DNA from 2 places in the Janthinobacterium sp. 1_2014MBL_MicDiv genome. Region 1 is predicted to be linked to the other one. Evidence: predicted binding sites of a transcription regulator. Region 1 holds the regulator's gene; the other holds the start of a gene.

Region 1 (4,212 bases):
GGCTGACGGCCACCACCACTTCGCCGCTCTCGGTAAACTTGATGGCATTGCCGGCCAGGTTGACGAGGATTTGCTGCAGCCGCTGGGCGTCGCCGACGAGGCGGCGCGGCACGTCGGGTTCGACGGCGATGGCCAGCTCGAGTTCTTTCTCGCCGGCATTCATGGTCATCGTCGTGGCGAGGGTATTCATGACTTCATCGAGGTCGAACTCGACGGGAGACAGATCCATGCGGCGCGCCTCGATCTTGGAAAAATCGAGCACATCGTTGAGGATGCCCAATAACGACTGGCCCGCCACGCGTACCATGGTCAGGTACTTGCGCTGCTCGGTGTTGAGCTTGGTATTGCCGAGCAAATACACCATGCCCAGCACGGCATTGAGCGGTGTGCGGATTTCATGGCTCATGTTGGCCACGAAATCGCTCTTCGCGCGGTTGGCCGCCTCGGCCCGGTCGCGCTCCTGCTCCAGCTCCGCCGCGCGCGCCTCGAGCTCGTGCTGCAGCCGGTCGCGCTCGCCCATCAGGCCGTTGAACGCTTCCGTCAGCTCGCCGATCTCGTCGCGCTGCTGCACCGGCACGGGGGTGAAGCGGTTGCCCGAGGCGCGCAGCGACAGCAGGGTGTCGCGCAGGCGCACCAGCGGCGACAGCAGGCGCACGGTGACCCAGCCCAGCACGGCCGCGGCCAGCAGCGAGGCGCAGATGCTCCAGAGTACCAGCCGTGACAGTACGCCGTTGAACGGCTCGAACGCGTCGGCCACGGGCAACGAGGCGGCCAGCAGCCAGTTCACGGATTTCAATCGCTTGAAGCTGTTGACGGCCGTGATGCCGCGGCTGTTGGTGCTGACCATGCTGCCTTCGCCGTCTTCTTTCAGCAGCTGCGTGGTGGTCTGGTTGGCGTTCGGCGCGCGCGGCTGCAGCAGGCGGCTGGTATCGGGGTACAGCACGTAGCGCGGCACGGCTTCGCGCGTGAGGATGAAGTAATAGCCGCTCTTGCCCACCTTGGCCGTGCGCAGGTGGCCCAGCATATTGTCCTTGTACAGGCGCAGCACGCCGATCACGATGCCGGCCACGGCGCCGTTCTTGTCCAGCACGGGCGCGACCATCTGCACGATGGGCAAGTGGCTGGTCTTGCCCAGCATCGGTTGCGTGATCATCGCCTGTTTCGTGCGCATGACGGTATGGAAGTAATCGCGGTCCGTCACGTCGGTGCCGTTGCGTCCCGGCACCTCGGGCACGTTGGCCACCACCTTGCCCTGCGTGTCGAGCACCAGCACGTCGTCGAACAGGGCCAGCATGGCGCGCTGCGTGTAGTACTCGCGCAATGCGCCGGCGTCGGCCATGAGGGCGGGCGGCTGGTGGCGCGCCGTCTGGGTGATGATGTCGAGCAGCATCGCCAACTTGTCGTCGAGCTCTTCGGCCGTGCGCTCGATCAGGGCCGTTTGCTGGACCAGCAGCACTTGCGTGAAATCGTCGCGCATGTGCTTGACCTGGATCATGGTGACCAGGGCGATCATGGCGATCGAGGTCAGGCTGGTGGCCAGCGCGACTTTTGCTTTAATGCCGAGAGGCTTCATGATTTCCTTTTCAGTCCCCGAAGGGACAGGCGGCAGATAATGCTGTCAGGAATTTTCCTATCAATACAGCAACTTGGCAAGCGCCGGCCGCGTAAATTCCCGCCGTCAAAGCAGCAATTGACGATGTTGCCATAAAATTAAATGCAGGACGTCGTTTATTCAGCGAAATTAGCGTGAATGACGGGGAAAATGGCACAGGCAAGCGCGCTATGCAGTAAACTTGTTATTGCATTTTCAAAAAGGTAATGACATGACAGAAGCGCTACTCTCTCCAGCCTTGCCCGCCGTGAACGTGGAAGCGTTGCGTGCGCGCTGCTCGACGTGCAGCATGCATCAATTGTGCCTGCCGATGGGCCTCGACGTGGGCGACATGGACAGGCTGGACCAGATTATCGGCCGTCGCCGCAAGGTCGCGCGCGGCGCCTCGCTGTTCCGCATCGGCGACTCGTTCCAGAACCTGTACGCGATCCGCCTGGGCCACTTCAAGACTTACCAGATCAATCCGGGCGGCGAAGAGCAGGTGACGGGCTTCCAGATGGCTGGCGAACTGCTGGGCATGGACGCCATCAGCGCCGACCGCCACCACTGCAATGCCGTGGCGCTGGAAGACAGCGAAGTGTGTGAAATCCCGTTTTCCAGCCTGGAACAATTGCTGGGCAATATGCCCACCCTGCTGCGCCATTTCCACCGCATGATGAGCCAGGAAATCACGCGCGAGCAAAGCGTGATGCTGTTGCTGGGCAATATGCAGGCGACGCAGCGTTTTGCCGCCTTCATCGTCAACCTGGCGTCGCGCTACGAGGCGCGCGGCTATTCGGGCAGCAACTTCCAGTTGCGCATGTCGCGCGAGGAAATCGGCAACTACCTGGGCCTGACCATCGAGAGCGTCAGCCGCTTGCTGTCGAAGTTCAAGAAGGAAGGCTGGCTGCGCGTGTCGAACCGCGAGATCGAGATCCTGCAGCCGGCAAAATTAAAAGCCATTACGGCCGGCACCGACACCTGCAAATAACGGCACTGTCAAAACCTGCTGCGCGTCGCGCTTTGTGGCTTGCGCTGCGCGCTGTACACCGGCACAGCTGCGCTGCTCGGCCGCCCATCACTGGCGCCCGCCACGGTTTTCCCCGGCGCAGTGCCTTACAGTTCCTCGTCCGCATGCAGCGCGATGCTGCGCTGCGCGGGCCAGGTCCAGATGCCCGACAGGCGCCACTCGCGCGTATTGTTTTCCACCAGCACCTGCCAGCGGCTGCGCTCGAGCATCGGCAGCGCCACCGAGAAGTTGCCCATGGCGTCGGGCTGCACCAGCAGCTTGATATCCTTTTCCGGCAAGGTCGCGTGCGCCAGGTGCAGCTGCAGCGGCGCCTGGTAAGCCTTGCCGAAGCTGTGCACGGAACCCGTCAGGCGTGCTTGCGCCACGTCGTACGCCAGGCTGGTCGACATGGCCAGGTTGCTGGCGGCCGTATCGCGCCGCAAGTCCTGGTTGATGGCCTTGCCCTGCTTGTAATAGTCGCCCACCACCAGCGCGTCGGGTTGCGTAAACGCGATATAGCCCATGAAGCTGCCGACGACGACGGACAGCCCGGGACCGATCATCAGCAGCCATGGCCAGCGGTGCTTGTACCAGGGCGCGGCGGGGGCTTGCAGTTTCAGACTGTCGGACATTGTTTTCTCCTTGTGACGGCGGCAAGAACACGGGGATTCCTGCCGCCTTTCCTGCTTAACGTGGCACGATGAACACGGCGCTTTCGCGCACGTGCAGCGACGGGTCGTCCAGCGACTGCAGCTCGATCGTGATCTTGTTCGAGCCCTTCTCTCCCACGCCGTGCGGCACGCGCAGGCGGATCGGCCAGCCCAGCGTTTCCGTTGCCTGCAAGGTCACTTCATCGCGCGTCAGCAAGGTCAGGCCCGGCAAGCCGGCAACGCTGATCCTGAAGCTCTGGCTTTGCTCCGAAGTGTTCATGATCTGCAGGCGGTAGACGTTCTCGATCATGCCATCTTCCACTTCGCGCCCCATCGAGCCGCGGTCGCGGATGACGTCCATCTTCAGCGGCGTGCGCAGGGCCAGCGAGGTACACACGGCGATGATGATCAGGGCCAGGATGGAGGTGTAGATCAGCACGCGCGGGCGCATGGCGCGCTGGCGGATCTGCTTCGAGTCGAAGTTGTTTTCCATCGCATGGTCGGTACTGTAGCGTACCAGTCCGCGTGGCCGGTCGACCTTGTCCATCACGCTGTTGCAGGCATCGACGCAGGCGGCGCAGCCGATGCATTCATACTGCAGGCCGTTGCGGATATCGATGCCGGTCGGACACACCTGCACGCACAGGGTACAGTCGATGCAGTCGCCCAGCTTGTCGTTGTTGCCGGCCTTCTTGCTCAACGCACCGCGCGGTTCGCCCCGCTTGGCGTCATAGGTGATGATCAGGGTGTCCTGGTCGAACATGGCGCTCTGGAAGCGCGCGTAGGGGCACATGTATTTGCACACCTGCTCGCGCAGCCAGCCCGCGTTGCCATAGGTGGCCAGGCTGTAGAACAGCACCCAGAACCATTCCCACGGGCCGAAGTTCAGCGTTTGCACGGAATGGGCGAGTTCCTTGATCGGCGTGAAGTAGCCGACGAAGGTAAAGCCCGTCCACAGGGCG
Region 2 (4,212 bases), 3.2 Mb from region 1:
CCAGCTGCTCGTCGAGCAGCACGTCCATCAGCCCCGGTTCCGGCGCCAGGCCCAGCACTTTCAGCACGGACGGGCGCGCCACGTCGGCGTCCACCAGCAGCACCGTGATATCCATCTCCATGGCGATGCTCATGGCCAGGTTGACGGCGCAGTAGGTCTTGCCTTCGCCGGGCATGGCGCTGGTGACGACGATCAGGTTGCCGTGGCGGATGGCCTCGGCGCCGCCGGCGCGCGCCTGGCGCAGCAGCGGGCGCTTGATGATGCGGAAATCCTCGGCCACGGAACTGCGTCCGCCGTCGTGCGTGAGCATGCCCTGTTCCTGCAGCCGGGCCAGGTTCAGGGTGCGGTAGCGCGGCGATAGCTGCGCCGCCGCTTCGGACGCACCATCGGCGCCAGGCGGCACGCCGGCCTCGTCCACGCGCCCCATGTTCGGTTCTTCCTTGCCGTTGCTATGCATGCTTGCTCCCCGGGCCAGGCCCTGGCTTAGAATTTCAGCAGCGCGGCCGTCATGACCACGCCGTACAGCATGAACAGGCTGCCGAGGCAGGCGCCGAAGCCATAGCGGGCGCGCCGGCGGCGCACCTGCTGCAGCGGCGTCCAGTTCATCGACACGGTGCCCAGCACGCTCAAGCCCGTCGCTTCGCGCAGTTCGGCCGGACTGAGGAAGGTGGGGCGCACCTGGCTGATCAGGAGGGCCGTGGCGATGCCGGCCACCAGGGCCGCGCCCAGCGCCGCGCTGAACAGCAGTGGGCGGTTCGGGCCGACGGGCGCGTACTGCACGGTGGGCGGGTCGATGATCTTGAAGGCCATCATGTCGGTGGTGGAACTGAGTTCGCCCGACAGCTTGGCCGCTTCGCGCCGGCCGATCAGCTTTTCATAGTTTTCCTTGTTGATGATGTAGTCGCGGTTGAGCTGCGCCAGCTGCGATTCCACCTCGGGCACGGCATTGCTTTGCGCCAGCAGCCGCTCGTTGCGCGCGCTGTATTCCTGCACGCGGGCCTTGATGGCGGCCACCTTGGCGTCGGCGTCCGTCAGCGCCACTTTCAGCTGCTGCAGCATGGGGCTGTAATTCTTGCCCGGATCGCCGGACGCCGCCTTCAGCTTGCTTTCCTCGATCTTGCGTTCTTCCAGCTGGGCCACCAGGCGCTTCGAGGAAATAATATCGGGATGCAATTCTGTAAACTGCATGCGCAGGCTGTCGAGGTTCTTGTTGAGCGAGGCGATGCGCTCGTCGAGTTCGGGATTCGTGATGGCGGCCGCGTTCGGTTCAAGGTCGAGCACCGGTTCGTCGCCTTCGATCTGGCTGAGGATGGCCTTGCGCGACTGTTCCGCCTCGACCAGTTCCAGCTTGGCATTGTTCAGGCTATCGGACGACATCAGCAGCTGGCTGCCATAGTCGATGCCCTGGCGCGGCAGCAGCAGGTTGTTGCGGATCTTGAATTCCTTCACGAGGTTTTCCGCCGCGCTCAGCTTGTCCTCGTAATTCTTGATCTGCTCGTCGATGAATTGCACGGCTTTCTGCGAATCGCCTTTTTTCCCCTGGAAACTGCCTTCGACAAAGATGGTCAGCAGGCTTTGCACGACGTCGCGCACCAGCTTCGGGTCGCGCCCGTTGTAGCTGATGGTGTAGATATCGTAGGCATTCGTGCCGCTGATCTTGATGCGGCTCATCAGGTCATCGAGCTGGGCCTCATGTTCGCGCACGGTCTTCGAGTCGAGGTCGAGGTCGACCATGCGCATGACGCGCTCCACGTTGGGACGGCTGAGCAGGGTGCGGCTCATGATGGCCACCTGCTGCTCCGTGTTCGGCACGCTGGTCATGCCGGCCATCAGCGGCTTGAGGATGGTTTGCGTATCGACAAACACGCGCGCCCGGGTCTGGTAATCGTCGGGCAGGGTGATGACCTTGATGAAGCCGGCGATGCTCACCAGCCAGGCGACGAGCACGGCATGCCAGCGGTATTTCCAGATGCCCTTCAGGCTGGACAGCAGTTGCTGTATCAATTGCTCCATGTCGCTTCCTTCCGGTGACGATGCTGCGCAATAGCGGGGCCGGCGGCGTGGAAACGGCAGCCCGATGCGGCAAATGCTTGTCGAGTAAGCAAAGTATAGGACCGTTGCCGGGCAAGATTTCCCAAGATGATTGCTTCTTGATACGCCTCAAGGTTCCCTTGCCGCGTTTTAATAATCATAGGAGTTCGCGGCCCAGGCTGCTTCTGCGCGGCCGGCGGCTTGGTGCGCCACCTGGTGCGCCATCGACTCGAAGAGGCCCAGCATGAATCTGTTCCGCCGTACCTTAGTCCTGCGCGCGCTGGCCCTGGCGGCGGGCGGCCTGCTGGGCGCCTGCGGCACGCGTCATCCGCTGGCGCCCGCCGACGACAGCGCGCCCCAGCACGACTACCTGATCGGGCCGGGCGATTCCGTCAACATCATCGTCTGGCGCAACCCGGAAGTGTCGCTGACGGTGGCCGTGCGGCCCGACGGCAAGATCACCACGCCGCTGGTGGAAGACCTGGAAGCGAGCGGCAAGACGTCGACCCAGCTGGCGCGCGACATCGAGCAGGCGTTGAGCAAGTTCATCCAGCAACCGGTGGTGACCGTCATCGTCACCAACTTCTCGGGGCCGTATGGCGAGCAGATCCGCGTCATCGGCGAGGCGGCCAAGCCGCAGGCGCTGCCATACCGGCTCGGCATGTCGCTGATGGACGTGCTGATCGCCGTCGGCGGCATCACCGATTTCGCCGCGGGCAACAAGGCCAGCATCATCCGCCTGCGCGATGGCAGCCAGCAGCAGCTGCGCGTGCGGCTCGACGATCTATTGAAGAATGGCGATATTTCGGCGAACGTCATGATGCGTCCGGGCGACGTGTTGCTGATACCGGAGAGCTTTTTTTAAAACATTAACAGTGCTGTCAAAACAGCACTTTTATTTATAAATTTGTACTCGCGGGCAAATTTAATCATGTAATTTTGCTATTGAATACGCACTTTCTTCTGTTTTTTTCAGCGGAAGCGGGAACTTCTCCAGTTCTCTACTTGTCACAAGGCATTGGCTTCAGTCCGTCTCGACGGGCGGCCGATGAACGCGAGGACAAGATGAGCTTTGAAGATGAACCTATTATTTCCTTCGACACGCCGGGCGAATTCAGCGACCTGGTGGTGGGCGAAGGCAAGATCGACCCGGCCATGGAGCACGAGCTCGACCTGCAGCGCTTCCATATCCGCATGGCCAATTCGCGCGGCCGCCGCGAAGCGGCCAGCCTGCTGATCCGCAAGATGTACGGCTGGCGCGGTTATGCGGTCGACCCTGGCATCACGCATGCGCTGAACAAGATCACCCTGTTCGCGGAAACGGCCGGCACGACGGTCGGCACCATGACCCTGTGCCTGGACAATGACGAGACGGGCTTGCCCGCCGATGAAAACTTCCGCGACAAGCTCGACGTGCTGCGCGAAGAGGGGCGCCGCCTGTGCGAGCCGTCGCGCCTGGCCATCGACAAGGGCGTCAGCAAGCGCGTCTTTGCCGCGCTGATTCATATTTCTTATATCTATGCCCACAATATCCACGGCTTTACGGATTACGTGATCGAAGTCAACCCGCGTCACGTGGTGTTTTACAAGCGCATGCTCGGCTTCAAGGACTTCGGCGGCGAGCGCGAATGCACGCGCGTGGGGGCGCCGGCCGTGCTGCTGCGGCTCGACCTCGATTACATGGGAGCGCAGATCCGCAAATATGGCGGCCTGATGGAACAACATGGGGGAGAACGGTCGTTTTACCCCTTTTTTTTTCCAACATGGGATGAGCCTGGTATTACCGACCGCCTGCGGCAGGGACGTAACTGAAATTCATTTATTTTTCAGCAGGATCGCCTGCATGTGGTTGCCCGGTATCGCGTAGGTGATGCCGCTGGGCGCGCTGATGGCCGTTTCTTTCAAGCCTTTCACGTAGACCATGTTGACGATGCCATAAACGAGTCCCGTCTCGGGATCGAACAGCGGGCTGCCGCTGCTGCCCGGATACGCCGTCGCGTCCAGCTGGAACACGGTGTACGGCGATTTTTGCAACTGCGCCAGGCGCCGCGCATCGAGCCGCTGCGCGTTTTCGCTGGGCATGACGACGGGCGTCAGCGACGACACGGTGGCGCGGTGCGTAACGTGGTGCAAGCCCAGTAGCATACCCAGGGGAAAGCCCGTAAACGCCATGGCCTGGCC

Evidence for each region. Region 1 encodes FNR, which switches genes on or off when oxygen is low (the NO sensors DNR and NnrR bind a similar motif). Its sites were predicted from a motif close to TTGATNNNNATCAA; they were not measured.
Region 2: the regulator FNR is predicted to act here: its motif matches at 2,151-2,164, upstream of YQ44_RS12670 (XrtA system polysaccharide chain length determinant).

What each region holds. Positions count from the first base shown of each region.
Region 1 is NZ_CP011319.1:6,170,338-6,174,549, forward strand. It holds gene YQ44_RS26805 (response regulator) at 1-1,573, opposite strand, end outside; gene fnr (fumarate/nitrate reduction transcriptional regulator Fnr) at 1,824-2,582, shown strand; gene YQ44_RS26815 (FixH family protein) at 2,708-3,232, opposite strand; gene ccoG (cytochrome c oxidase accessory protein CcoG) at 3,288-4,212, opposite strand, start outside.
Region 2 is NZ_CP011319.1:2,887,836-2,892,047, reverse strand. It holds gene YQ44_RS12675 (XrtA-associated tyrosine autokinase) at 1-457, opposite strand, end outside; gene YQ44_RS12670 (XrtA system polysaccharide chain length determinant) at 484-2,013, opposite strand; gene YQ44_RS12665 (XrtA/PEP-CTERM system exopolysaccharide export protein) at 2,276-2,896, shown strand; gene YQ44_RS12660 (N-acyl amino acid synthase FeeM domain-containing protein) at 3,097-3,843, shown strand; gene YQ44_RS12655 (S1 family peptidase) at 3,847-4,212, opposite strand, start outside.